4 regions of the Pelomonas candidula genome follow, and region 1 is predicted to be linked to each of the others. Evidence: riboswitches for the same ligand, from Rfam matches in the RefSeq annotation. Region 1 holds a riboswitch; each other region holds the start of a gene.
The links. A riboswitch is a leader RNA that binds a small molecule or an ion and turns the genes downstream of it on or off. The one in region 1 is predicted to bind cyclic di-GMP.
Positions count from the first base shown of each region.

Region 2: it holds a riboswitch for cyclic di-GMP, as region 1 does, so the genes downstream of both, ACG04R_RS08150 (hypothetical protein) here and fliE (flagellar hook-basal body complex protein FliE) in region 1, are expected to answer to the same signal.
Region 3: it holds a riboswitch for cyclic di-GMP, as region 1 does, so the genes downstream of both, ACG04R_RS15630 (S53 family peptidase) here and fliE (flagellar hook-basal body complex protein FliE) in region 1, are expected to answer to the same signal.
Region 4: it holds a riboswitch for cyclic di-GMP, as region 1 does, so the genes downstream of both, ACG04R_RS11820 (hypothetical protein) here and fliE (flagellar hook-basal body complex protein FliE) in region 1, are expected to answer to the same signal.

Region 1 covers NZ_JBIGIC010000010.1:252,685-259,704, forward strand. Annotated here, with positions in the region: gene fliI (flagellar protein export ATPase FliI) at 1-965, opposite strand, end outside; gene fliH (flagellar assembly protein FliH) at 965-1,666, opposite strand; gene ACG04R_RS20060 (FliG C-terminal domain-containing protein) at 1,663-2,670, opposite strand; gene fliF (flagellar basal-body MS-ring/collar protein FliF) at 2,675-4,387, opposite strand; gene fliE (flagellar hook-basal body complex protein FliE) at 4,395-4,709, opposite strand; cyclic di-GMP riboswitch class I at 5,160-5,253, opposite strand; gene ACG04R_RS20075 (FliM/FliN family flagellar motor switch protein) at 5,658-6,560, shown strand; gene ACG04R_RS20080 (FliM/FliN family flagellar motor switch protein) at 6,568-6,909, shown strand.
Region 2 covers NZ_JBIGIC010000003.1:413,676-420,695, forward strand. Annotated here, with positions in the region: gene ACG04R_RS08130 (copper chaperone PCu(A)C) at 1-84, opposite strand, end outside; gene ACG04R_RS08135 (GntR family transcriptional regulator) at 184-579, shown strand; gene ACG04R_RS08140 (ABC transporter ATP-binding protein) at 576-1,463, shown strand; gene ACG04R_RS08145 (hypothetical protein) at 1,476-2,933, shown strand; cyclic di-GMP riboswitch class I at 3,055-3,155, shown strand; gene ACG04R_RS08150 (hypothetical protein) at 3,251-4,114, shown strand; gene ACG04R_RS08155 (potassium transporter Kup) at 4,198-6,108, shown strand; gene ACG04R_RS08160 (SRPBCC family protein) at 6,116-6,559, opposite strand; gene ACG04R_RS08165 (flavin reductase family protein) at 6,619-7,020, opposite strand, start outside.
Region 3 covers NZ_JBIGIC010000007.1:177,718-184,737, forward strand. Annotated here, with positions in the region: gene ACG04R_RS15625 (serine hydrolase domain-containing protein) at 1-337, opposite strand, end outside; gene ACG04R_RS15630 (S53 family peptidase) at 377-2,185, opposite strand; cyclic di-GMP riboswitch class I at 2,234-2,329, opposite strand; gene ACG04R_RS15635 (sensor histidine kinase) at 2,471-3,763, shown strand; gene ACG04R_RS15640 (LytR/AlgR family response regulator transcription factor) at 3,760-4,524, shown strand; gene ACG04R_RS15645 (molybdopterin-dependent oxidoreductase) at 4,511-6,715, opposite strand; gene ACG04R_RS15650 (NAD(P)H-dependent oxidoreductase) at 6,794-7,020, opposite strand, start outside.
Region 4 covers NZ_JBIGIC010000005.1:145,057-152,076, reverse strand. Annotated here, with positions in the region: gene ACG04R_RS11835 (putative bifunctional diguanylate cyclase/phosphodiesterase) at 1-136, opposite strand, end outside; gene ACG04R_RS11830 (Hpt domain-containing protein) at 148-516, opposite strand; gene ACG04R_RS11825 (sensor histidine kinase) at 659-1,993, shown strand; cyclic di-GMP riboswitch class I at 2,046-2,141, shown strand; gene ACG04R_RS11820 (hypothetical protein) at 2,350-3,723, shown strand; gene ACG04R_RS11815 (response regulator) at 3,765-4,385, opposite strand; gene ACG04R_RS11810 (PAS domain-containing sensor histidine kinase) at 4,406-6,856, opposite strand; gene ACG04R_RS11805 (EAL and HDOD domain-containing protein) at 6,901-7,020, opposite strand, start outside.

The DNA of each region.
Region 1 (7,020 bases):
TCCTGCTGGTCGTCGCCCTCGGCCAGCACGGTGTAGATGGCGCTCATGCTGCCGGGGCCTTCGCCGTTGCCGGCGCTCTCCACCAGCTCGGGCAGCTGCGAGAACACCGAGGGCGGGTAGCCGCGCGTGGCCGGCGGCTCGCCCAGGGCCAGGGCCACCTCGCGGCGGGCCATGGCGTAGCGTGTGAGCGAGTCCACCAGCAGCAGCACGTGCTGGCCCTGGTCGCGGTAGTGGGCGGCGATGCTGTGGCACAGCTCGGTGGCGCGCTGGCGCATCAGCGGCGACTCGTCGGCCGGCGCCACGACGACGACCGAGCGGGCCAGGCCTTCGCGGCCCAGCGACATCTCGATGAACTCGCGCACCTCGCGTCCGCGCTCGCCGATCAGGCCGACGACGATGACGTCGGCCACCGTGTTGCGCGTGATCAGGCCCAGCAGCACGCTCTTGCCGACGCCGGAGCCGGCCATCAGGCCCACGCGCTGGCCGCGGCCGAGGGTGAGCAGGCCGTTGATGACGCGCACGCCCACGTCCAGCGGCTCGTGCACGTTCTGCTTGCGCAGCGGGTTCACGCGCGGTGGCGTGGCCGGCAGCAGGTGCTCGCCGCCCAGGCGGCCGAGGTCGTCGATGGGTTCGCCTAGGCCGTTGACCACGCGGCCCAGCCACTCGGGGCCGATCATCAGCGGTGCGCGCTCGTTCGCCGGCAGCACGCGGGCGCCGGGCACCAGGCCCTCGGGCTTCTTGAACGGCATGACGTAGGCCACCGGGTCGCGGAAGCCCACCACCTGCGCGGAGATCCAGTCGCCCGCGCCGTCCTCGCCGACTCGCTCGATGAGGCAGCGCTGGCCGATGCGCAGCGCGCAGCCGCTCACTTCGAGCAGCAGGCCCGTGACGGCCTGCAGCCGCCCGGTGGGCGTGGCGACGGGCACCTCGTCCAGGGCCACGCGGCGCAGGGCGTTGGAGAGCATCAGGCGGCCTCCGGCTGGAGCGCGGGTGCGGCCGGCTCGTGCAGCTGTTCGCGCACCTGGCGCATGCAGGCGTCCAGGCGCTGCGCGCAGCCGGCGTCGGCCTCGCGCGAGCCGGCCAGCACGCGGCATTCGCCAGGCTGGAGCTGGGCGTCGGCCTGCAGCCGCCATTCGCGGGCACGCTCGGGTGCCAGCTCTTCCAGGCGCTGCAGGTCTTCGGGGTGCAGGTGCACGCGCACCTGTTCGCGCGGCACGGCCGGCATGGCGGCGAGGGTCTCGTCCACCAGGGCCAGCAACTGGGTCGGGCGCAGCGTCAGTTCGGCGCGGATGACCTGGCGGGCCACGCGCTCGACCAGGTCCACGACCTCGCGGCGCAGCGCGTTCTGGTAGTCGTCCTGCAGTTGGCGCAGTTGCCGCTGCAGGTCCTCGACGGCGGCCAGCGGGCCGGCGAACCGCTCGCCGGCATCGGCGCGCGCGCGTTCCCAGCCCTGCTGGAAGCCCTGCTCCTCGGCGATGCGGCGCGCTTCCTCCTGGCCGGCGGCCAGGCCGCTGGCGTGACCCTCGGCGTAGCCCTTGCCCATGCCTTCCTGGAAGCCGTCGGCGAGCGCGGCCTGCAGCTGCGCACCGGCCAGGCCGGCGACGCGCTCGTGGCCCTGGCGCAGCTGCAGCAGCGGCGGAAAGCGATGAGGCCGCGTCGTGCTCATTCGACGGAGGCCTCGGCGAACAGCTGGACCTGGATCTCGCCGGCGTCGGCCAGGGCCTTGAGGCGGGCGATGATCTCGGCGCGAGCCTGCTCGACGCGGCTCTTGGGCATGGGCCCGCCGCGGCGCATCAGGTCCTCGAAGGCCTGGGCCTGGCGGCGCGGCATGACGGCGAGGATGGCGTCGCGCACCGGCGCTTCGGCACCCTTGAGCGCCACGGCCCAGACCTCGAGCGCGACGTCCTCGACCAGGCGCAGCAGCGTGGCCTCGCTCTGACGCGAGAGCATGAAGAACTCGTACATGCTGACCTCGATCTCGCCGACGACCTCGGGGTCGTGGGCGCGCAGCAGTTCGACCATCTGCTGGCGCTGGCCGGGCATGCGGTTGAGGATCTCGGCGACCTGGCGCACGCCTTCCACACTGGCGCCCTGCTGGCCCAGGCCGGCGATGCAGCGCTCGACCATGTCGTCGAGCTCGTGCAGCAACTCGGCGTCGACCTCGCTCAGGCGGGCCATCTCCAGCAGCACGACATCGCGCAGGAACTCGGGCAGGGCCTCGATCACGGCACCGGCCATGCTGCTGGGCAGGAAGGCCAGGAACACGGCCTGCATGCGCTGGTGCTCGCGCGAGATCTGCTCGGCCAGCCACTTGGGCGAGGCCCATTGCAGGCGCTGCATCTTGGGACGGATGGCGTCGCCGTAGATGCTGTTGAGCACGCTGCTCGCGATCTCGCCGCCCAGGGCCAGGTCCAGCGAGCGCTTGAGGTAGCTGCGCGAGGCGCCGTGCACGCCGCTCTGCTCGCGGTAGTCGTCGAAGAACTGCTGCAGCGAGGTCTTGACCCAGTCCACCTTGATGCCGGACAGCCGCGACATCACCTGGGTGACGCCCAGCAGCTCGTCGCGCGCGAGGCAGCGCAGCACGGCGGCGGCGGGTTCCTCGCCCATGCACAGCAGCACGATGGCCGCGCGCTCGACGGGGCTCAACGAGGCTGCGCTGGTCGGCAGCATGAAATCAGTCGCTTCGGCCATTTTTCCTCTGCACCCATTGCTTGACGACTTCCGCCACCCGCTCGGGCTCCTTGCCCGCCAGCACCTTCAGGTGGTCCACCAGCACGTCGACGGGCGAGCCCGGCGGCGGCAGTTCGTAGTTCTCCAGCAGCGGCGTCACGGCCGTGCGCGGGCCTGCCACGGCGGGCTGGGCCTCGGAGGCGGCGGCCAGCGCGGGCTCGGCCGTCTGCAGCGTGGTCGGCGCGGCCTCCGCGGCGCGCGGCGTGGCGGCCGGGCGCGGCGCCACGGCCTGCTGCGCCATGCGCAGCACCGGGCGGGCGATCAGCAGGTAGCCCAGCAGCAGGGCCAGGCCGTAGGCGGCCCAGCCACCGACGTCGATCCAGGTGTCGTGCTCCTCCCACCACTGCGGCGGCACGGGCGGCTTGGGGAAGCTCATGGCCGACAACGTCAGCTTGTCGCCGCGGTCGGCGTCGATGCCCAGGCCGCTGCGCAGCACGCGCTCGATGCCTGCGATCTGCTCGGGCGTCCATTTCGGGGCGCCGGCGGGTGCGGCTGCGTCGTTGAGCAGCACGGCCACGTTGAGGCGCTCCAGGCGGCCGCGGCTCTTCTTCACCTGGGTGATGTTGCGGTCGTAGGCGTACTGGCGGGTGGAGGCGTTCCGGCGGTTGGTGGCGCCGCCGTCCTGCGCGCCCGAGGCGGCCGTGGCCGCTTCGCTGACCGGGCGGTTGCTCAGCGAGCCGGGCACGCCCAGGGCCAGGGCCTGGCGGTCCTGCTCGTCGCGCATGGCCTCGCTGGTGACCTTGGGCGCGTTGCCGTATTGCTCGCGGGTCTCCTGCACACGGTCGTTGTTGATCTCGGCCGTGACGCTGAGGCGGTAGTTCTGGTCGCCGAGCACGGGGGCGAGCAGCTCGCGCACGTTGGCGCGCACCTCGTCCTGGACGCGCCGCTGCGGTTCGTTGGCGGCGGCGGCGTCGAAGCCCTCGCTCAGGTCCACGCGGGCCGAGAGCAGATGGCCCTGCTGATCCACCAGGCTGACGCGCTGCGGGTCCAGGCCGGCCACGCTGCCCGAGACGAGCTGGATGGCGGCAGCGATCTGTTCGTTGGAGAGCTGGCGGCCCGGCTTGAGCGTCAGCACGACCGACGCGGAGTTCTTGTCCGCGCTGCTGACGACGAAGGCGCTCGACTTGGCCAGCGCGAGGTGCACGCGCGCGGCGGCCACGGCGTCGATGGCCATCATGCTCTGCGCGAGTTCGCCTTCGAGGCCGCGGCGGAAGCGCACGTCCTGCACGAACTGGCTCACGCCGAGCGGGTCGTTGTGGTCCAGCAGTTCCAGGCCGGCCGGCAGCCGGGCAACCACGCCCTTGCTGGCCAGCAGCATGCGCGCGCGGCCCAGCTGGCCGTCCGGCACCAGCACCTGGCCGCTGTCGGGATGCAGGCGGTAGGGCACGTGCTCGGCATCGAGCACGGGCAGCACGTCGGCGGTGGGAATCTGCTCGTGGGCGCCGTACAGCGGCTTGTAGTTGGCCTGGTCGCGCCACAGCAGCAGCGCGACGACCAGCGTGCCCAGCAGTGCCAGGCCGATCACCGGCCAGGCCTTGCGGACCCAGTCGCCCGTCAGGCTGGGCCGGCCGCGCCAGAGCTCGGCGGCGCGCTGGCGCCAGTCCGGCGCCGGCAGCAGTCTGGCCTCGGTGGTTCGCGTGGAAGGAAGGGTCTGCATGGAGGGCTCAGAACTGCAGCTTGAAGAGGTCGTCCATGGCGCCCATCACCTTGTTGCGCACCTGCATGAGCATCTGGAAGGACAGGTTGGCCTGCTGGCTGGAGAGCATGGCGCCCACGAGGTCGTCGCTCTCGCCGCGCTCGACGGACTGCATGCGCGCCTGGGCGTCGTGGCCCTGAGCGTCGACGCGGCGCAGCATCTGCTCGAAGCCGTGTGCGCCGGCCTGGGCACTGCCGGCGTCGGCAGCGGCGGCAATCTGCTCGGCCTCCTGCTGGACGCCCTGCAAATCACGGCCAAGGGCGGCCAGCCCGTGGCTTTCCATATTCATGCCAGTAACCATCGCGTCCATGTCCATAACTCCGTCATCATGAATCGTTCAGGCGAGCGGAATCCTTCGTGTCGGCAGGTATGCCTGCCATCAACGAATATCAATAACGCTCGAAATAGGCTCTGCCGACCGGCCCGAGTATTAAAGTGCGGGCGTGGCTCGGGAATATATTCAAGACAAAACGATGCCCTGACCCGAGGAATTGGTATCCGGGCCGGCGGGATGTTTGGAATTGAAAATGGCAGAGCGCGCCGCGAATCGAGATGTCGCGAGCGCAGACCAGGCGGTCTAGGAGGTCGAGAAGAACCTGAACATGAAATGCTCCCTGTGTTGCACGGGGGCACGATCGGCGAGCAGCCGGCAGGTCGCAACAGGCCGCGCGAGGCGGCCCGGCTAGGCATGAGTAGCCAGTGGTGCATGCGTCACATGCACCGCAGACTCAGGTCTGGCAACCCCGCTATCGTGGCCGGCCCGGAGGCCGGCTGTAGACCGGAGGCTTTGCGACCCCGGCTTTCGCACGGGTGTGCCCTGATGCCCCGAACTGTAGCGCAGCAGTCCGTTTTTGACGGCATACGGTAAGAAAACTGACGAGCTGAAACATCCAGAGTGTGAACTGGTTCACGCTCGACGGGGGTCGCTCCCCCTTGTGCTGTTCGAAAAACAGCCCTTTTTGCCGTGATTTGAAATCTCCGCCCGAGGCGTGGGGTTAATTGCCCTGGCGGCCCGGATACCCTCCAGGTTTGCTGTGATTTTTTGCCGCCGGTCCTGCCCTCCAGGGGTTTTAGGCGGACGCCGGCGTGCAGAAATTAAATCGCGCACATAAAATCTAGATCCGTTATCGGGAACGATCGGCCACACGGGATTCAGCCCGGTGGTTCAGGTATTCAACACCACCTTGCCAAGCCCCCCGGCACGCCGGGCTGTGGTTCGGCCCCAGCCTCCATGTCCAACACCCGCACCGTTCGCGCCGGCGCCCAGCCGCGCGCCACGACCTCGCCGCTGCAGCGGCTGGACAGCCGCAGCCTCGGCCGTCCCACCCATCTGCTGCCCCGGGTTGCCGAGGAACTGCGCCAAGCGCTGAACCAGGCACTGCAGCAGCACTGGAACCTCCGCTACCAGACGTCCTACGACATCGTGGCCGCGCGCGTCACGCCCTTCGACGGCGGCGCGGAGCCGCCGACCCCCGGGCGCTGGCTGCAGACGCCCGAGGCGCGGGAGCCGCTGGCCTGCCTGATCGAGCGCGGCCTGGTGCTGCACATGCTGGCGCAGCGGCTGGGACTGAAGACGGTGGCAGATGCTCCCGCCGAGACGGCCACCGAGGACCGCCTGCGCCATTCGCTGGCCCGCAGCCTGGCCGAGCGCTGCCTGCGCGCGCTGGGCCAACTGGCACAGGGCACGGAAGCGCCCGCGCAAGGCATGGCGCCATTGCAGCCGCTGGGGGCCTGGGTGCCCGTGTCGCTGCCGCGCATGCCGGCCGGCGCCTGGTTGCTCAGCCTGGATCTCTGCGCGCCCGATCTCGAGCCGACCACCGTCAAGCTGGTCATCGATGGCGGCGTCATCGACGTCGTGCTGCGTGCGTTGGCCGCGGCCTTGCGCGGCACCCGTGGCATCCGCAAGGCCGGCGCCACGCCCTCGCTGGGCAAGCGCCTGCCGCTGCTGCTGAAGGCGCAGCTGCTCGAGCAGCGCCTCCCGCTGGAGGCCGTGCTGGCCCTGAAGCCAGGGTCGCTGATCCCCGTGCACCTGGAGCAGGCCACCGTGCGTGTCGAGGGCGCCGCGCTCTTCCACGCGCAGGTGGCCGAGCACCAGGGCCAGTTGTGCCTGACCTCTTTCCAAGACCTGGAGTGATCCCGCAATGAACGACCTCGACACGATGGACGGCTTGATCGACATGATCGACGTGGCGGCCGAGCCTGCTCCCGAAACGCGCGCACCGCGCCGCGACATGCCGGCGCTGATGCGCAAGATCTCGGTCACGCTGACGCTGGAGGTCGGCGAAGCCCGCATCTCGCTGCACGACCTGGCCCAGCTGGAACCCGACAGCGTGGTCGAGCTCGACACGCTGGCCGGCGCGCCGCTGACGCTCAAGGTCAACGGCACCGCCATCGGCCGCGCCGAGGTCGTCGTGAGCGGCGACAGCCACGCGCTCAAGGTCATCGAGATCGACGGCCTGGACCTCGACCAGCTTGGGGCATGAGCGCCGCGCGGGGCCGCCCCAAGCAAGCTCGCTCCCGCTCGGCGGGAGTGAGCCCGGACTTGGGATGCCCAGTGGGCATCCCATGCCTGGCGAACGCCTTGTCGCACTGGC
Region 2 (7,020 bases), on a different contig from region 1:
GGCATCGTCCACCTTCACGGCAGGGCTCTGGGCCTGCGCGGCCAGGGATGCGAACAGGGCGGAAGCGAGCAGCAGATGGCGCATGGCGGGTGAGGTCGACGACAAAACGCCGATTGTGCGACCGGGGGCTTGACCCTTACTGTCTACGTGTACTATAGTACTAGTACACATTGGCAGTTCCGCATGGACCCGACTCACTTCGTCCACATCAACACCGGCTCGCCCGAGCCCATCTACCGCCAGCTCATCGAGCAGGTGAAGCGGCGCGTGGCGGCCGGACAGCTGAAGGCGGGCGACGAGATCCCTTCGGTGCGCGAGCTGGCCCAGGCGCTGGCCGTGCACCCGATGACTATCTCCAAGGCCTATTCGCAGCTGGAGGCGGACGGCGTGCTGGAGCGCCGCCGCGGGCTGTCCATGGTCGTGGCCGCCCAGCACCGGCGCGCGCAGCCCACCGCCGACCGCGTTGAGCTGCTGCGCCCGACGCTGGAGAAGGCCGCCGCCGAAGCCCGCCAGCTGGAGCTGCCCAGCGCCCAAGTCCTGCAGTTGTTCAAGACCCTCCTCGACGAGCAAGCCCCATGACCAGCCCACACTTCCCGCACACCGACACCCTCAGCGCCGAGCTCCATGGCGTGACCCTGTCCTACGCCGAAGGCGCCAGCGTGCTGAACGGGCTGGACTGGCAGCTGCTGCCCGGCCAGGTCGTGGGCCTGCTGGGCCGCAACGGCGCCGGCAAGACGACGCTGCTGGAGACGCTGCTGGGCCTGCGCGACCCGCAGACCGGCAGCGTGAAGATCTTCGGCCAGGACGCCGCGCGGCTGGACGACGCGGCGCGCGCCCGCATCGGCTACGTGCCGCAGCAAAACGACTTGTTCGAGGGCTTCACGGCCACGCAGCTGCTGGCCTACTTCAGGAGCTTCTACCCGCGCTGGAACGAGTCGCGCGTGGAGGGCCTGCTGTCGCGCTGGGAGATCCCGCGCGACCGGCCCATCCGCAAGCTCTCGGGTGGCCAGCAGCAGCGCCTGTCCATCATCCGCGCACTCGCCCACGAGCCCGACCTGCTGGTGCTGGACGAGCCGGTCGCGAGCCTGGACCCCGTCGGCCGGCGCGACTTCCTGCGCGAGCTGGTGGACCAGGTGCTGGACCGCGGCACGACGGTGGTGTTCTCCACGCACATCCTGTCCGACCTGGAGCGCGTGGCCTTCAACCTCGCCTTCCTGAGCCGTGGCCGCATCGCGCTGCAGGCACCGCTGGACGACCTGCTGGAGCAGGTGCGCGCCTTCACCGGCAGCGTCAGCGAGATGGCCGGCCTGATGGGCCGCCTGGGTGTGCAGCCGCTCAAGCGCACGCCACTGGAGGCCGGCCGCGAGCGCGTGCTGGCGCGGCTGCCCGCCGACACGGCGTTGCCAGATGGCGTCGCGGCCGACCGCGTGAACCTGGACGACCTGTTCGCCGAGCTGACCTGACCTGACCTGACCATGACTGCAAGCTACAACCAGATCCTGCTGGCGGCCTGGCGCCAGTCGAACACGGACGGCAGCCGCTGGTTCCGCATCGTGTTCTACAGCGTGGTGCTGGTCGGCCTGGCCGTCGCGGTGTGGTTCATGCCGGTCATGCAGATGCGCATCGCCCTCGTCTGCGCGGTGCTCGTCTTTGCCCTGTTCGGGCTGTGGGTGCTGCTGCTGGTGAGCCTGCTGGAGCAGAACCACCCCACCACCACCCGCCTCGTGCCCGGCCAGCTGCGGCGGCTGCGCCAGGCCGCGCTGGTCGCTTGGTTGCTGATCAGTGGCGCGCAGGGCGTGCTGGTGTGGCTGATCCTGGCAGAGCGAGTGCCGTTGGCGCCGCTGCTGCTCGCGGCCGCCGCGGCCGGCGTGGGCGTCGCCTGGACGCAGCGCCACTGGATCTGGGCCATCGTGCTGTACACGGGCCCCTCCCTCATCACGCCGCTGCACCTGCAGCAGCGCCTGGCACCGCTGTGGCACGCGCTGGTCGATGTCTGGCAGCTGCAGCCCTGGGCCTGGCTGGCGCTGAGCCTCGTCGTGCTGGGCGCACTGCTGACGCAGGTCTTCGGCAGCGGAGATGCCGCCCACCACGCCGCCTACGAACGGCGCCGGCGCATGCTCAGGGCCGCACGCAATGGCATGACCGGCAACCGCGCCGGCATCGCCAACCTGGGCCGCGCCGGCGAATGGTTCGCGTGGCCGGTCGACGCCGGCGTCTCCCGGTGGCTCTCGCATCTGCTGGCCCGGGCGCAACCGACGCAGGCCAGCGTGATGGCTCGGGCCGAACTTGCGCTGCACGGCCTGCAGCACTGGCTGAGCCACTCGGTCAGCATGGCCCTGACTCTGGCGTGCGTGGTCCTGGGTGGCACCATGACGTTCAGGCTGTTCGGCATCTCGCCCGGCGCCATGTTCAAAGGCATGGCGCCAGCCATCGCCATCGGGCTGGGCATCGCCGGCTTCAACCCCGGCTTCGGGTTGCGCAACATGCTCTGGCATACGCGGCGCGAACAAGCGCTGCTGGTGCTGCTGCCCGGCATGCCCCAGGGCCCGCAGCTGAACCGTGCCGTGGCCTTCCTCCAACTGCGCCACTTCCTGCTGGCCTGGCTCGCGACGACGCTGCTGCTGGTCGGCCTGTTGATGCTGGCCGGCATGCCGTCGCTGCTGAGCCTGTCCATCGCGGCCCTGCCGCTGGGCATCCTGAACCTCACAAACGCGCCGGCCAGGATGCGTGCGCCGACGCCATGGGCGACGTCGCGTCCGGTGCTGGGCTTCTTCCTGGCGTACTCGGTGCTGTGGGCGCTGTGCGCCTTCGTGGACGGGCTGGTCTGGCCGCTGATGGCCGCCAGCGTGGTGCTCAGTACGGTGCTGCTGGCCCGGCGCTGGCGCACGCTGAGCCAGGCGCCATCGGCCCTGCCGGCCGGTCGGCTGGCCTGAGCAAGCCCGCCGCAAGCTTCAGAAACCGCCCGTCGCGAGCCGCCCGCCGCTCTTCCGGCGGGGGTGGTGATTCGTGAACTGGCGCACGGACGTGACAACGCTTGCATCCGCACACTGCGCCCCATGCAGTCGGCAAACCCGTTGAAAAGCGGGGACGCAAAGCCTCCGGTCTTCCCTGCCCCCAACCCTTGCCAAGGGGCAGCAGATAGCGGGGCCGCCCTGGGCGGACAGGGTCATGTCCGCAGCGTGGCACACGGGGAGGTGCCGGCTACTGCCCGGTAGCCCCACCCATGCACCAACCCGAAAGCACTCACGCCATGAAGACCCGCCTCATCACCACCGCCGTACTCGCCGTCATCGCCCAGCAGGGCTTCGCCGCCGACGCGACCGCCACGCAGACCGCCCAGCTCACCGGCCTCGTGCGCCTCGTCAAGAGCGATGGCAAGACCGTCATCGCCCAGGCCGCGCCGCTGCTTGTCACCACCAACGTGACGACGAGCAAGCTGCCCGAGATCACCGTCAGCGACAAGGACGCCTTCCTGAGCTCGCTGGGCCGCTGCGCCTTCAACTTCCAGTACGACGAGGTCAGCGCCACGGCCGTGGCCAGCAGCACCAACCGCCTCTACGGCAATGACGCGCTGATCGCACAGAACACGCAGATCGCGCTCACGCCCAAGGTCGTCAGGACGATCTGGACCCAGCCCTACCTCGTGGCCGGCGCGAACAACGTGAAGATCGTCGTCAACGCCGACTCGAGCGCACCGAGCATCGGCTGGGTGCGCATCAACGTGACCGGCACCTGCGGCGCGGCGACACCCGCGCCGGCGCCGGCGCCCACCACGGCCCCCAAGCCCGCGCCCGCCCCGGCGCCCACTGCCTCGGCCCCGACGCCTGCGCCGGCACCCGTCACCTACATCCAGCCCGGCTCGGGCGACTGGAACAACCTCAACACCGCGTGGGGCTACAGCAACTACGCCGTGACCCAGCTCAAGGGCAAGGGCTATGCGAAGTACGACGCGGTCGTGCGCCTGAACGCAGCGCTCACCGCGGCGATCACCGCGAAGAAGATCTCCAGCGGCGACTACGCCTCGCTGATGGCCGCCTGGAACGCGCTGCTGGCCGACCCCGCCTTCAAGGCCGCGATGGCGGCCATCGTGCCGACGACCGCCGGCAGGAAGTGAAATCGGCGCCGCCGGCAAGGCGGCTGCAAGCTCGGCTCTCGCCGAGGTGGCAAGCTGCCGCGCCCTGAGCGATGCTTGCCCCCATGACGACCGCGACCGACGCCTCCACCGACACCCCGCCCACGCAGCACCGCCACGGCCTCGCCGCACTGACGCTGGGCGCCATCGGCGTCGTCTACGGCGACATCGGCACCAGCCCGCTCTACACGGTCAAGGAGATCTTCACGCCGGCCACCGGCGTGGCCGTCACGCCGGACGCGCTGATCGGCGCCATCTCGGCCATCGTCTGGGCGCTGATGCTGGTCGTCACGCTGAAGTACGTCGTGCTGATCCTGCGCGCCGACAACCGCGGCGAGGGCGGCGGCCTGGCGCTGACGGCGCTGGCCACGCAGGCCGTGCGCGAGCGCCCCGGCCTGCGCCGCTTCCTGCTGCTGATGGGCGTGTTCGGTGCCACGCTGTTCTACGGCGACAGCGTCATCACGCCGGCCGTCTCCGTGATGGGCGCCATCGAGGGTCTGGAGATCGTCAGCCCCCACCTCGAAAGCTATGTGCTGCCACTGTCCATCGCGGTGCTCATCGTGCTCTTCGTCGTGCAGAAGCACGGCACCCATGTCGTGGGCCGCGTGTTCGGACCGGTCATCCTGCTGTGGTTCGGCGTGCTGGCCGTGACCGGCGCAATGCAGATCGCCCACCAGCCGGCCATCCTCGCGGCACTGAACCCGCTGCGCGCGCTGGAGTTCCTGGCCGGCCGCGGCTGGCAGGTCTTCGCCGTCGTCGGCGCCATCGTGCTGGCACTGACCGGCGCCGAGGCGCTGTACGCCGACATGGGCCACTTCGGCGCGAAGCCCATCCGCCTCGCGTGGACAGGCATCGTCTTCCCCGCGCTGGCGCTGAACTACCTCGGCCAGGGTGCGCTGCTGATGGCCGACCCCGCCGCCATCGACAACCCGTTCTACCGCCTCTTCCCCGCGGCGCTGGTGCTGCCGGTCGTGGTGCTGGCCGCGGCAGCCGCCGTCATCGCGTCCCAGGCCGTCATCTCCGGCGCCTACTCGATGACCAAGCAGGCCATCCAGCTCGGCTTCCTGCCACGCATGCCGGTGCGCAACACCTCGGCCGCGGAGGCCGGGCAGATCTACATCTCCAGCGTGAACTGGGCCCTGCTGGCGGGCGTGCTGGGCGCGGTGCTGCTGTTCCGCAGCTCCTCGGCACTGGCAGGCGCCTACGGCATCGCCGTCACGCTGACGATGATGATCACGACGGTGCTGACCTTCTTCGTCATTCGTCACGGCTGGCGCCTGCCCGCGCCGCTGGCCTGGGGCGCGACGGCGTTCTTCCTGGCGCTGGACGCGCTGCTGGTGGCCGGCTGTGCGATCAAGATCGTCGACGGCGGCTGGTTCCCGCTGGTGCTGGGCGGCCTGCTCTTCGTGCTGATGAGCACCTGGGCGCGCGGCCGCAAGGCCATGCAGCAGCACCTGGCCGACGAGGGCATCGAGCTGCTGTCCTTCGTCGAGTCCCTGCATGCCTACGGCGACGCCGAGCGCCCGCGCGCGGCGCGCACGGCCATCTACCCGGTGGCCAACCCGCAACTGGTGCCACCGGCGCTGCTGCACAACCTCAAGCACTACCAGGTGCTGCACGAGCGCAACGTCGTGCTGACGGTGGTCTTCTGCGATCGCCCCTACGTGCCCGACGCCGAGCGCCTGCAGCTCGAGCAGCTGGCGCCCGACTTCTGGCGGCTGACGCTGACCTACGGCTTCATGGACCAGCCCGACGTGCCGGCAGCGCTGCAGCTCTGCAACGTCCGCGGCCTGCACACCGAGCCTGCCGAGACCAGCTACTTCCTGAGCCGCGAAACCCTGGTGCCGCGCGCCGGCATGGCGCACTGGCGCGAAGCGCTGTTCGCGGCCATGAGCCGCAACGCCAGCAGCGCGGCGGACTACTTCCGCCTGCCGGGCAACGCGGTGGTGGAGCTGGGCACCAAGGTCCAGCTCTGACGCGGGCCTACTGCCGGATCTCCGGCTCGGCCAGCTGAGCCAGCAGCGTCAGCGACTCCTGCCAGCCCAGCATGCAGGCCTCGGCCGGGATCACGTCGGGGATGCCTTCCTGCCGGATGTGGACCTCGGTGCCGCAGAACACGGCGCGCAGCTCGACGGTGGTCGTCATCTCGCCGGGCAGGTTGGCGTCGTCGAAGGTGGCCGTGTAGCGCAGCTTCTGGCCGGGCACCAGCTCCAGGTAGCGCCCGCCGAAGCTGTGGCTGCCGCCGGTCGTGAAGTTCGTGAACGACATGCGCCAGCTGCCACCGACCTGAGCGTCCATCTCATGCACGGTGCCGGTGAAGCCGAAGGGCGGCAGCCACTTGGCCATCGCGGCCGGCGTCGTGAAGGCGCGGTAGACGCGCTCGGGCGGGCAGCGCAGCACGCGGTGCAGGGTGACGGTGTTGGCCATGGCAGTCCTTTGGAGTGGATACAGGCACGACGATCGGCACGCCACCGGATCGACAAGCCTCAGATCGGAAGCTCGGTGAAGTAGCGCCCACCGTGGAAGATCAGCGGCTGTGCACCCGGCCGCGACGTGCAGCGCTCCACCTCGCCGACGAAGATGACGTGGTCGCCCTCCTCGTAGCGGCTGCGGTTGGCGCACTCGAACACGGCCACGGCGCCCTCCAGCACCGGCGCACCGCCGGCGCCCTCGTGCCAGGCCACGCCGGCGAAGCGGTCGATGTCACGCGTCGCGAAGCGCTGGGCCAGCTCCTTCTGGTCCGCCGCGAGGATGTTGATCGCGTAGTGCGTGCCATGCGTGAACACCGGCAGCGAGCCCGCGCGCCGCGCCAGACTCCACAGCACCAGCGGCGGGTCCAGCGACACGGAGTTGAAGGAATTGGCCGTCAGGCCCACGAGGCTGCCGTC
Region 3 (7,020 bases), on a different contig from region 1:
GCGTGAGCTTCTCGTTGGGCGAGGTCTCGTAGTCGAAGACCTGCTGGTCCACCCAGCCATTGCGGGCCGGCCGTGGCGTGGCCAGGCGCAGCGTGCGCTTGAAGCCGGGGTCGACGAGCTGCCAGGCCTGCGCGACGGCATCGGCCGCGTCCCTGGCGCCGGCGAGGTCGACGACGGTGATGGTCGCGTCGCCCTCGGGCGCGGTGAACGTCAGCAGGTTGCCGGTGCTGCTTGCCGTGAAGGCTTCCGGCGGCGAATAGCTGTGGCCGGCGGAAGTGGTGTCGGCGTTCGCGGCGAACGCAGCGGCGAGCAGTGCGGTGATCAGCAGGCGGCGCATGGGGGCTCCTTGATGAGGAGCCCGCATGCTAGGCGTGGTTTACGACGCGCTGATCTTCACCGCGACCGTGCCGGTCGTCGTATGGCCGAGGTTGTCCTTCAACGTGATGACGAGGTTGTAGGTGCCCGTCACCGGCTTGGCCCAGGCCAGAGCGATGGCGGTGCTGCTGGCCGACAGGCTCATGCCGCTGGCCGCACCGCTGATGCTGATGGACAGCGACGTGGCACCGGGAGCGCTGTAGCCGATGCTGGCGCTGAGCGCCTTGCCGGCCACGCCGCTGATGCTGGTGGTCGTCAGCTGGGGCCCCGCCGAGGTCGTGGTCGTCGTCGTGGACGTGGACGTGGATGTCGAGCTCGTGCTGGACGAGGTGGCCGCGCCCAGGCTGGTCAGCAGCGCGCTGACGTTGGGCGTGCCCCAGCCGGTGGGCGTGTCGTAGCCGGTCTTGGCCGTGCAGGTGGTGCAGCTGCCGTTGCTGCCGCTCGACACGTCCTTGAAGACGGTGGCGTAGGTCGTCGGCACGGCGCCGATCTGCTGGTAGATGGCCGCGTGCGGCTGGCCCAGCAAGGCCTTGGCCGAGGCGACGCGCACGGCGTTGGCCACGGCGAAGAGGCCGGCCCATTGCGGCGTGGACAGGCTGGTGCCGCCTGCGCTGACCCAGCGCACGGTGGTCGTGCCGGAGGCGATCAGCGCCACGTACTGGCCGGAGTTGGGGTCGGCGTTGAAGGCCACGTCGGCCACCGCGCGGCGCGCGTAGCCGCTGATGCTGCCGCTCTGGTAGCTGGGCAGCGCGACGTAGGCGCTGGTGCCACCGCCGGTGCCGGTCCAGGTCGTCTCGCTGCGCGAGCCGCTGCCGCTGTAGGTCAGCGTCGTGCCGCCCACGCCCACCACCTTGCTCGACACCGACGGCCAGGACACGGCCGCGCCGTTGTCGCCGGTGGCGGCCAGGTAGGTCATGCCGCTGGCGGAGAAGATGCTGTCGTAGCTGCCGACCCAGCTGCCCTCGGACGCGCCGAAGCTCATGGACACGACGCCCGTGCCCATTTTGTTGGCCAGCGCCACGCCGTTGGACAGGCTGGTCACGCCGGCGTCCGGTGCCTCGATGAGGACGATGCGGGCCAGCGGCGCGGTGGCGTGTGCCCATTGCACGTCGAGCGCGATCTCGGTGGCCCAGCCGCTGTCGTAGGCGGGCGCCGTGGCGGTGAGCGCGCCGGCCGTCGTGCTGTAGGCGATGACCAGCTCGCAGCCACTGCTGGACGCGGAGGCCAGCGGCAGCGTGGCGGTGGCCGCCAGCGTGCGAGAGGTGCAGGTGGGCAGGCCGAACTTGCTGTTGAAGGCGGCCAGCTCGGCGACGACGTTGGGGTCGTGCTTGGCGTTGACGATGTAGATGGTCTGGCCGGCGCCCAGCTGCGCGGCGGAGGCCGACAGCGCCGGCAGGCCGTACGCGGCGCGGATCTGCGCCGGCGTGTACGTGGTGACGGTCGTCGTCGTGGCCATCGGCGCGGCCTCGCCGCTGGCAGCGGCCAGCGCGGTGCGGCGCTGGGCGTAGTCGTCCAGCGCGGCGAGCGTCAGGCCCTTGGTGGCGATGCCTGCTGCGGCCTGCGTGCGGTGCGGCTCGGCGTCGGCGCCGATGTCGGCGGGCGGCTCCAGCTCGGCAGCGGCGATGTGGAAGCTGTGGCTGGCCTCGGCGCCGGCGGCCGGGTCGAGATCCACGCTGAGCGCGACGTCGGTGGTCGCCGCGCTGGCCTGCACCGTGGCCGTGGTGTCGGTGCTGCTCGCGCCGCCTCCGCAGGCGGTCAGTGCCGCGGCGGTCAGGAGGCTGAGGGTCCAGGTGAGACGGTTGCTGCGCATGGCCGGTGTCTTGCAGTGAAGAGGGCCACGCCGGACAAGACCTCAGGTCTTGGCGGCCCCGCTGCCATGGCACTTGCGTGATGCACGTGCTGTAGGCCGGAAGCTTTGCGTCCCCATCTTTCGACGGGTTTGCCCTCTGGGTTGGTAAACGGGTTCAGTCTAGGCGCCGGGTGGGGCTTCAGATGCAGGCCGCTGCGGCCGGCGCGTGACTTCTGCCGCGGTGCCTGGGCATGACTTTCGTTGCCATCCGTATCTGCAGTTTCGTTGCTTTGTGTCGCGCCTGAAATGCACGCGCTTTCATGCTGCGGTGCGCGTCTCGTGCAGCGCTGGTGGCGCTTCGTGCGTGTGCTGCGGCGGTTCGCCGCTCCGACGCGAGCCGACCGGCCGCGCGCCTCTAGAGTGCCGGCCATGCACAGCGCCAATCCCCTCGCCCACGGCAACCGCTTCCAGCGCGCCTACTACCGCTGGGCCCTCCCGTACTACGAACGCTACGGCCAACAGGACCCGGCGCTGCGCGAGCGCGTCGAGCTCATCGACATCCACCTGTACTCGCGCCGCGGCCTTGGCGCCTGGGTGGGCTGGCTGCTGGGTCTGGCCGGCACGGTGGCGTGGGTGCTCGGCAAGGGCGCGACCTGGGGCGCGGCGCTGGGCACCGGCATGCTGGTCTGGGTGCTGCTGAGCATCGGGCTGCTCATCATCTGGCTGAACCCGAAGCGCAGGCCTGGGCGGAACGGCTTCAGCATCGTCCGTTTTGTGCTGATCCTCGCCGTGATGGTGCTGGCCGTGGTCTGCGGGCGCGGCCTGCACGACGGCCAGCTCGACGGCGACCGCATGCTGGCGGCGCTGCGCGCCTCGACCCACACACTGCTGCCGATGGCCGCGGGCCTGGCGCTGCTGATGGCGGGCGTGGCGCGGGTCGGGCGGGCGGCGTACGAACAGCAGTTGTCGCGGCTGCAGCTGGTGGCCGAGCGCGATGCCGCCGCGCGCACCGCCGCCGAGGCCGACCTGCGACTGTTGCAGGCGCAGATCCACCCGCACTTCGTCTTCAACACGCTGGCCACGCTGCAGCACTGGGTGGACCGCCGCGACGAGCGCGCCGGCCCGCTGCTGCGCGAGCTGACGGGCTTCCTGCGCCGCAGCACCGAAATGCTGGGCCGCCCCACCGTACCGCTGGCCGATGAGGCGCTGGCTGTGCGCCACTACCTCGCCATCCTGGCCACGCGGCTGGATGGCCGCGTGCAGGGCGACGTCGACATCGCGCCGGGCCTGGCCGCCGAACCGGTGCCGCCGGGCCTGCTGCTGACGCTGGTGGAGAACGCCGTCGAGCATGGCCTGGAACCCAAGATCGGTGGCGGCCGCCTGACACTGGCGGGCGGCCGCGAGCCGGACGGCCGCTGGTGGCTGCGCGTCGACGACGACGGCCTCGGGCTGGCGGACGGCGCCGAAGACGACGTGGGCCTGGCCAACCTGCGTCAGCGGCTGCGCCACCACTTCGGCGAGCGCGCCCGCTTCACGCTGCAGCGCCGCGCCGAAGGCGGCGCACGCGCCGAGATCCTGATCCATCCCGAGACGACATGACCCGACTGCTGATCGCCGACGACGAACCTGCGCCCCGTGAACAACTGGCCGACGCGCTGACCCAGGCCTGGCCCGACGCGCGCATCGTGGCCCAGGCCGAGCACGGCGCCGACGCGTGGGACCAGTGGCTGGCCCATGAGCCCGACGTCTGCTTCCTCGACATCCGCATGCCCGGCCTGTCGGGCATCGACGTGGCACGGCGCATCGCCGGCCGCTGCCCGGTGGTGTTCGTCACGGCCCACGGCGACCACGCGTTGCAGGCCTTCGACGCCGGCGCGGTGGACTACCTCGTCAAGCCGCTGGAGCCGCAGCGGCTCGCGCAGACGGTGGCGCGGCTGCGCCAGAACCAGCAGCGTCCGGCGCCGGCCGGCGACGCGCTGCAGCAACTGCTCGCGCAGCTGGATGCCCGCCAGCGCCGCCCGGCCTGGCCCGACACGCTGCAGGCCGCCGTGGGCAAGGAGGTGAGGCTGATCCGCGTCGGTGACGTGATCTATTTCGAGTCCGACAGCCGCTACACGCGCGTCGTCTACGCCGAGGCGGGCGAGCAGCGCGAGGCCTTGCTGCGCACGCCGCTGAAGGACCTGCTGGCGCTGCTGGACCCGGCGCGCTTCCAGCAGGTGCACCGCTCCACCGTCGTCGCGTCCGCGCAGATCGCCAGCGCGCTGCGCGACGACGACGGCAACATGGCGCTGCGCCTGCGCGGCTCGCGCGACACGCTGACGGTGTCGCGGCCCTTCCAGGGCCTGTTCAAGGGACAGTGATCTCCACGGCGATGCCGCTCAGCACCGCGTTGCCCGACAGCGGGTCGCGCATCGCGTCGTCCAGCAGCGCGTTCATGTTGACGCCCGGCCGCTCGCGCGCCACGCCCAGCTGCACGCCGTCCAGGTCGTGCCCCCAGCCGTGCGGCAGGCTGACGACGCCGGGGCTCATGTCGGCGCTGCGCTCGACGCGCGCAATCAGCTCGCCAACGGCGCTCTTCACCTTGGCGAACTCGGCCAGGCCCAGCCGTTCGGCGTCGCCGGGGTTGACCAGCAGCGTGCAGCGGTCCGGCCCCTTGGCGAGCACGGGCAGGTTGTGCATCCAGCTGTTGCCGGAGCGCGTGTCGCGGCGGCCGATGAGGCTGAATTCGGGCGCCGGTGCGGCGCGCACCTCGGCGAGGTCGGCCAGGATGGACGGGGGCGCCAGTTCGATCTGGCCGCTGGGCGTGCGCAACACCTCGGGGATGCGGGATTGCAGCGCGCCCAGGTCCACGCCACCGCCCTCGACGGTGCTCGCCGCCTTGACCTTGGCGAGATTTAGTCCGTCGGGCTTGCGGCCGAACTGGTCGCCGTAGGGGCCCACGCGCAGCTGCAGGTCGATGAGCCGCTCGGGGCCGCGCCAGGGTTGCAGCGCGGCGAGGATGGCGGGCGTCTGGTCGCCGGCAAAGCGGTGCACGTCGGCCGCGATGGCTTCGTCGTCCAGTTGCTGCACGTCCACGCCCAGGCCGCGGCCTTCCAGCAGCGCGCACAGGCGCAGGATGGTCTGCCACTCCTGCGGCGTGCCGGCCGCGGCGTCGAACACCGGGCCGGAGAAGCGCGCGTGGTTGCGGTGGCTGAGCTGCGGGAAGGCGACGTCGAAGTGCAGGTCTTCCAGCGGCGAGAGGCCCGGCAGGATGACGTCGGCGTGGCGCGTCGTCTCGTTGACGTAGATGTCCAGGCTGAGCATGAAGTCCAGGCCTTCCAGCGCCTTCGCGATGCGCGGGCCGCCGGGGGCGGACAGCACCGGGTTGCTGGCGATGGTGATGAGGGCCTTGACCTGGCCTTCGCCGGGCGTTTCCATTTCTTCGGCCATGACGGTGATCGGCAGCTCGCCGAACACCTCCGGCGCGCCGGATACGCGGCTCCTGCGCCGGCCGGTCGTGATGCCCTTGCCACTGCCGGGCTTGCCCTGCGTGTTGGGCGCGAACGCCGCGGCCTTCGCGAACATCGCGCCGCCTTCGCGGTCGAGGTTGCCGGTCAGCACGTTGATGAGGTCGACCAGCCACGAGTTGACCGTGCCGAAGCGCGTCGTGCAGGTGCCGATGCGTCCGTAGACGGCGGCGCGCGGCGCGGCGGCCAGCTCGCGCGCGATGCGACGCTGCACGTCGGCCGGAATGCCGCACCCGGCGGCCGTGACCTCGGGCGGGAACGGCGCGACGGCCGCACGGGCGTCGTCGAGGCCGTTGACATGCTCGGCCAGCCGGCCCAGCTTGACGAGGCCTTCGGCGAACAGCGTGTGCGCGATGCCCAGCAGCAGCAGCGCGTCACCGCCAGGGCGCACGGGCAGGTGCTCGTCGGCCGCGGTGGCCGTCTCGCTGCGGCGCGGGTCGACGACGACGATGCGCCCGCCGCGCGCCCGCATGGCCTTGGCCTTGCCGCGGTAGTCGGGCACCGTCCACAAGCTGCCGTTGCTGATCATCGGGTTGCCGCCGAGGATGAGCAGGTAGTCGCAGCGCTCGATGTCGGGCAGCGGGATGCTGAGCCAGTGGCCGAACATCAGCCCGGCGCTGAGTTGCTTGGGCATCTGGTCCAGTGTGGACGCGCTCATGACGTTGCGCGAGGCCAGCGACTTCACGAGGCGCGGCGTGTAGGCCAGCAGGCTGACCTTGTGCGCAGCCGGGTTGCCGATGGTCAGCGCCACGGCGTCCGGCCCCTGCTCGCGATGGATGGGCAGCAGGCGGCGCTCGATCTCGGCGAAGGCTTCGTCCCACGTCGCCTCGACGAAGACGCCGTCGCGCTTGATCAGCGGCGTGCGCAGGCGGTCGGGGTCTTCGTGCAGGTCCTTCAGGCTCACGCCCTTGGGGCACAGGTAGCCGTGGCTGAACACGTCGTTGTCGGCGCCGCGGATGGCGATGACCTTGGCGCCGTCGGTCTTCACTTCCAGCCCGCAACAGGCCTCGCAGAGCGGGCAGATGCGGTAGTGGCTTGCGGGCATGGCGTCTCCTGGCGGCTTTTTGCAGCCGGCCAGCTTAGCCGTGGCGCCCAGGGCGGGCGCGTCACTCAGGCGACGGGGTCAGTCGCCGCGCAGCCCCATCTCGCCCATCTCGTCCAGCCAGCGGCCCACGCCGTCGGTGCCCAGCCCGTCCACGCCGCCTACCAGCGTCTCGTGGATGGGCGCGATGCCGACGAAGCCGAGGATGTTGCGCTCCAGCGAGCGCAGCGAATGCGCGCGGAAGATCCAGCGGTAGACCAGCGCCGGCATGCCCATCGTGACGACGACGCGGGCCGAACGACCGGTGA
Region 4 (7,020 bases), on a different contig from region 1:
TGGCCGCCTCGGTCACCTCGAAGCCGCGCTCGCGCAGCGCCGCGGCGGTCAGCAGCAGGTTGACCTCGTCGTCGTCGACCAGCAGCACGCGGGGGCGCGGCGGCAGATCGTCGAGGGCTTGACCGGTGGGCAGCATGAGGCTGGGTGTCAAAGCAGCGCGGCCAGGGCCGCGCGCACCTGTTGGATGTCGTTGAGCATAGCGTCCAACTGTTCGGGGAGACCCTCGCGGCGACCCTCGCGGGCCTGCGTTTCGATGTCCGCGCAACGTGCCGACAGCACCATGGCACCCAGGCTTGCGGACGAAGACTTCAGCGTGTGGCTGACGTGGCGCACGATGGTCAGGTCGAGGGCGTCGCCCTCGCGGGCGCGGTCCAGCTCGGGCAGCAGGCGGTCCAGCGAGCTCGAAAAGGCCGCCACGACGCGCTCCAGCAGCTTGTTGCTGCCGCTCGGGTCGAGCTCGCGCAGGCGCTTGATCGCCTCGGGATCGAGCAGGGCGGCGGGAGTGGAAGCGGTCATGGATGGGCGGCGCACGGCATCCCCGCAAATGTAGCTTGGGCAGGTAGGGGGGCCAACGCGAAGAAATGCACAGATTCGGCGCTGTGCACACCCTCGTGCATATGCACGTGGGGACGCGGAAGCGCTGCCTACAATGATCTGCATGAACAGCCTCAGCGACGACAGCGCGCCATCGCGCCGCCTGGAGCGGCGACTGCCGATGCGGCTGCTGGTCCTGGGACTGGCCGGGGCCGTGCTGCTGATGCTGCTGCTCGGCATGCTGGCCGTGCTGGCCCTGATGCGGGTCTTGGGCGGCGAGGTGGGGCTCGCCCACGCTGCTCTGGTGCTGACGGCGTTCTTCACCGGAGTCCTGGTGCTCGTCGCCGCCGCGCTGGGCTGGCATGCCGGCGTGCGGCTGACACGTCAGCGCCTGTCCGAGCCGCTGCGCGACGCGCGCCAGCAGTTGCTGATGCAGGCGCAGCTGCAGCGCGACTGGCAGTGGGCCACCGACGCCACGCACCGCCTCGTGCGCTGGCAGGCGCCGCAGGGCGCGCCGGCGTCCAGCTGGGTCGGCGCCGGTGCCAGCACGCAGCTGCTGTGGGAGCGCTTCGCACCCGCCGAGCCCACCGCCCAGCTGCGCGAGCGGCTGGATGCCCACCAGCCCATCTCCGAGCTGCAGCTGGCCGCCGCCGACGGCGACGCGCGCTGGTGCCTGCGCGGCCTGCCCTGCATCGACTCGCAAGGTCATTTCACCGGCTACGTCGGCACCGCGAGGCCGCCTGACAGCGTCCAGGCGCCTGCGCCGGCCCTCGCGCCCGTTCAACCCGACCTGACCTCCGAGCATGAGTCCTTCAGCTACACCGTCTCGCACGACCTGCGCGCGCCGCTGCGCGTCGTCGAGGGCTTCGCCCGCATCCTGAAGGAAGACTACGGCGGCCGGCTGGATCGCGTCGGCAACGACCACCTCGACCGCGTCATGAGCGCCGCCGCGCGCATGAACAGCATGATCGACGCGCTGCTGTCGCTGAGCCAGCTGTCCACGCGACCGCTGGCATGCCAGCCGGTCAACCTGTCGCAGCAGGCCGGTTACGTGATGGAAGAGCTGCGCCGCTCGGCCCCGCTGCGTGAGCTGGAGCTGGACATCGAGCCGGGCCTGACCGTGCAGGGTGACCCGACGCTGCTGCGCATGGTGCTGGAGAACCTGCTGGGCAACGCCTGGAAGTACAGCGCCAAGGTGGACTGCACGCGCATCCGCTTCGGCAGCGCGGAGCAGGGTGGGCGCAGGATCTTCGTCGTGTCGGACAACGGCGCCGGCTTCGACATGCGCTTTGCCGAGCGGCTGTTCGGCGTCTTCCAGCGCCTGCACAGTGCCAGCGACTTCCAGGGCACGGGCGTGGGCCTGGCCCTGGTGCGCCGCATCGTGCGCCGGCATGGGGGAGACATCTGGGCGGAGTCCGCGGTCGGCGAGGGCTCGCGCTTCTACTTCACGCTGGGCTGATTGCAGGCCGGGTGTGCGAAATGCACGCCGGGTGGCCCGTGGGTGCGGCAACAATTCGTAACGGCACACCCGAGCGAAAGCCGGGGTCGCAAAGCCTCCGGTCTACGGCCCACCAACGGTGAATGGCCACGATAGCGGGGCCGCCTCATCGCCCGCCATGGCGCGATGGGCGGCCGGCACGCCTTTGCGCCTGCAGGCTGGCTGATCCCGCGCTCGCATTGGTGTCCTCCGTCGGTCTTTGACCCTGTTTCCGTCCTGCCCCTGGTCGAGCCGCGCTTGCGCGCGCGATCGATGGGTCGGTGCGTGCGGGCGCCAGCCGACGGGTCTCCAGACCAGCACCTGATGAGGAAATAGTGATGCGCCAGATTTTTGCCACCCTTGCCGCCGCCATGGTGATCGGCTTTCATGGGGGCACCCATGCCCAGGCAGTGGACGAGGATGCACTGATCGAGAAGATGCGCAGCGGCATGGCCCAGCGAGGGCAGACGATGAGTCCGGAACAGGAACTCACCATGCGGCTGAAGATCCGCGAAACCATGGCACGCATGCAGAACCTGGGCAACGGCGGCGGTCTGGCTGCCCCCCTGATGGCTCCCGGCGTATCCCCGATGGCGGCGCCCATGCCTGCAGCTGCGCCGCCGTCGGTGCGTGGCACCGCGGAACTGGCCCAGCAGATCGCCGCGCTGCCCGCGCCGCAGGCCGTGCAGTTCGAGCCGCGCAAGGACGGCTTTGTCGTCAACGGTCAACTGATGGTGGACCCGGAAGGCAAGGTCGGGCGCGCGGCGGTGGACCCGCTCACGGGCGACTTCGCCTACCTGGTGCAGCGCATGGATGGCAGCCAGGTGCTCAAGCGTGGGCGCGGGACAGCGGCGCCGCTGACCGTGGGGCAGGTCAGCGCCCGGCCGGGCCAGTGGATGGTGCAGACGGTCGACGGCCAGACGTTGGCGGGCGACGGGCTGGTGCTCAGCTCCCAGGGCGCCTTGGTGCTGCGCGCAGCCAGCGCCTTCGAGTTCCGGCCTGGGCAGCCGTTGCGCACCATCGCCATCCCGGCGGGCTGGACGCCCGTGCCGCTGCAGCGTGGTGACGTGGCGAGCACGCGCACGCTGCTGCTGGAGAAGGACACCTCCGGCCAGCCGGCCAAGGACAGCCTGGTTGGCAGCGTGACGGGCCTGTTCAGTCTGGCCAAGCGCGTCGTGGGCGCCGAGGAGCCGAACGACTATGCGCTGTTCCATCTGGACAGCGGCATGCTCACGCCGTTGACGATGTCGCTCGACGACAAGCAGGTGACCCGCTACAGCGACTGCCGCCGCCAGAACGCCGTGGTGAACCGGTGCAACAACGCCACCTCGTATGAATCGCTGTGGAACCCCGATGGCTCGCCCAACAACTTCCACTATTTCTGGCAGGCTCAGTGGTTCAACACGCCGGCGGGGCCCGTGGCCGTGGTGCGCCAGGGTTCGACCAAGGAGGTCCGGCTGTTCGATCTCACCACCGGCAAGCAGGTCGTGGCGTTCCGCCGTCCCATGGGCATTGCCAGGCACAGCGCGGAGCTGACACCCGAAGGCAAGCTGCGCGTCACGGCTCAACTGGCCTTCACCAGCTACACGCTGGAGGATGCCCGTGCGCTGCTGGATCAATCGCCTGACCAGCGCGGCGTGGCGGTGGAAGGCACCATCATCGCGGGCCAGTCGGAAGGGGCTGCACCGGTCTCCAAGCCCGCGGGCGGCTGAGACCGTCGCGGGTGGCACAGGCGCGGGCCGCGCCGGCGCCTTCAGCCGGCCCGCTGCCCGGGCCGGGCCAGCAGCTCGATCGCATCGACGATGCGCCGCGCCTGCTCGGGCAGGCTGTGGCCATCGGCCGAGGCCAGGCTCATCAGGCGGGCCAGCGCCTCGTCACGCGGCAGCGAGTAGCGGTGCATCAGCACGCCGACGGCCAGGGCCGTGGCGTCGAGCGTGGGCAGTTCGGAGGGGGGCTCGAAGGCCTCGTTCCGCTCAACCGGGGCGGGCGGGAGCGCAGTGGCTGGTGCCGCCGAGCGCGCGAATGCGGCCTCCACGGCGGGCACGATCTGCGAGATGTCCAGCGGCTTGACGAGGTAGGCGACCGCGCCCAGCTCCTTGACCTTGGCGACCGTCGCCTCGTCGGCAAAGGCCGACAGGAACATGAACGGCGTCTGCAGGAACTCGCGCAGGTAGGCGGCCACGTCGAAGCCGGTCAGCCCCTCCATGCGGATGTCCAGCAGGGCCAGCTCGGGGCGGTGCTCGCGGGCGAGCAGGATGGCGTCGTCGCCGTTGTCGGCGTCGATGACCTCGAAGCCGGCCTGCGTGAGCCCGTAGCTCAGCGTTGCCAACACCAGTCGGTCGTCATCGACGACCAGGATCTTGCCCTTGCTCACCGCGCCCCTCGTTCGACCAATCAAGAACTTGGTTTTATGGCCGGATTGTGAACCACGCTTGGCGGAATCAATTCCAGCCGGCAAACGACGTCACCGCCCTGCTGTTCCAGGCTGAGGATGGCGCTGCGCCGCGGCAGCAGCGCGCGCACCAGGCCCAGGCCCGACACGCCGCTCTTCACGTTCTGCAGCAGGAAGCCTTCCGGCAGGCGGCCCGGGTTGACGATCTCGACGACGACGCCGGTCGTGTCGCAGATGAGCTGGCAGCGCACCTGGGCGTCGTGGCCATGCTTCAGTGCGTTGCCCAGCAGCTCGTTCAGGCTCAATGCGATCGGGATGGCCTCGGCCTCGGGCAGGCACCAGTCGTCCATCAGCGCGCCACCCTCGGCGGCCGTCGTGATGACGCGGCCCTGCATGCGCTGCACGGAGCCGACGATGGCGTCGAACACACGCTTGAGCACCAGCGGGCCGGTGGCGCCTACCTGCAGGCCGTAGACCTGCGCGATGGCCTGCACCTGGCCGACGGCCTCCTTCAGCACCGGCGCCACCTCGGGCCGGCGCTGGGCGATCTGCTGCAGCAGGCCGGCCACGCCCTGCAGGTTGTTCTTGATGCGGTGATGCACCTCGCGCACCAGCAGCTCGCGTTGCGAGATGGCGGCCTGCAGCCGGGCCTGCTCGGCGGCGCGCTGCTCGGTCACGTCGCTGGCGACCAGCAGTAGCAGCTCGGGCGTGTCACCGCTGCCGGCCAGGTGCAGCAGGCGGGCGTCCCAGATGCGCGTCGTGTTGCCCGTCGGCACGTGGTATTCGCGCTGTACGACGGTCTGGGACTCAAGCGCCTCGCGCATGTCGGCAACGACCTGCGAGCCCTGGTCGTCGCCAAAGAGCAGCGACGGCGTGCCGCCCAGCAGTGCCGTCTCGGGGCGGCCGGCCAGTGTCGCGGCGGCGTGGTTGAGCTTGACGATGCGCAAGCTCTGCGCCTCGTGCAGCGTGATGGCCAGCGGCGCGCCTTCGATGATGCGGGCCAGCGAGGCCTGCGCCAGCCGGCTCTGCGCCTCGGCCTGGCGGCGGCGGTCGATGTCCAGCAGCGCGTAGGTGGTCTGCTGGGTGACGCCATCCGGGCCGGTTTCGCGCGGCGTCTGCACCGCGTTGCCGATGACCCAGAACTCGCGCCCGTCGCGGCCGCGCAGCTTGCATTCGAAGACGTCGCTGCCCGGCTCGGCGTGGAAGGCGTGGTCGTCGTCCTCCGGCGCCAGCACGCCCATGGGCTGGCCCAGCACATCCTCCAGCTCGCAGCCGAACATGCGCCGCGCCGAGCGGTTCATCCACTCGATGCCGTCGGGGCCGACCGTGACGATGCCCACCAGCACGGAGTCCAGCACCGCGCGCTCGCTCTCGGCGCGCAGCAGCAGCGCGTTCTCGGCCTGGGCCTGGGCCGTCACGTCCAGCGTGACCACCGACGTGGAGCGCCGCCCGCCGGCCAGCAGGCCCGGGGCCACGCGGGTCAGCAGCCAGCGGCGGCCCAGCTCCGGGTGGCGCACGGCGTAGCGCACCTCGACGGCGTCGCCCTTCTTCAGCGCGCGCTGCAGCCGCTCGAACTCGGGCAGCGACGCCGGCTCGACGATCTCGCGGTTGATGCCCTGCAGCGACGCGACCGACTGCTTGGCGCCGACCTTGAACGGCGAGCCCTTGCGGTGGGCCTTGACCCAGCCAGCCTCGGGCTGGAAGGTGGCCAGGCCCACGGCCGCGGTGTCCATCAGCGCGTCCAGCTGCTGATGGGCGAGGTCGCGTTCGTGCTCGGTGCTGTGGTCCTCCAGCTGCGCCAGCAGCAGCGCGCGACCCGCCTGGCGCCACAGCCGCAGCCGCGCCCGCAGCCAGCGGTGGCGCCCTTGCGGGTCGACGAATTCGGCTTCGGTGACCAGCGGTGGGTCCGGCTGGCGCTGCGCCGTCAGCGCCGGCAGCGGCGCGCCATGGTGCCAGCCCAGCAGCGCCTGCAGCAGGTCGGGCAGGTCGTTGAGGTGGCGGGGCGCGCCGGGGCACAGCGCGTCGAAGGCGCTATTGCGGCGCAGCAGCGCGCCGCTACCGGCGTCGGCCAGCGCGGCGGGCTGGGGCGACAGGGCCAGCCATTCCACCAGCGGAGGTTCGCCGGCATCGGCCGCGCTCAGGCGCGCGTGCAGCAGCCAGTTCGGGCGGTCGCGCAGCAGGTGCAGCGTCGCGCGCTGGCCGTCGGCAAGCTTGAGCGGCGGGGCCGGCGGCGCGGCGCGGCCGGTGTCGATGGCCTGGGTGGCATCGTGCAGCCAGGCCTCCAGCCGGGCGCCCGCTGCCTGGCGCAGCAGCCGCCAGCCCTCGGCGGCGTCACCGCCCAGCCATTCGCGTGCGGCCGGATTGGCACGCAGCGCGGACAGGTCGGCCCGCAGCGTCAGCACCGGGTCGCCGACGAGGTCCAGCAGCGCAGCGGAAGCGGGCGGGCTGAACATCCTTCAGCCGCGTAAGGGAGTGGCTTCGGTCGGCCCGGCGGAGCTCATTCCAGCTGAGCCGCCTTGTGCAGCGCGCGCAGCACGCAGGCATTGATCTCGCCGGCGCCCAGCATCAGCGCGTCGGCGCGGTCGCGGTAGTCGAACACGCTCTCGGCCTCGATGGC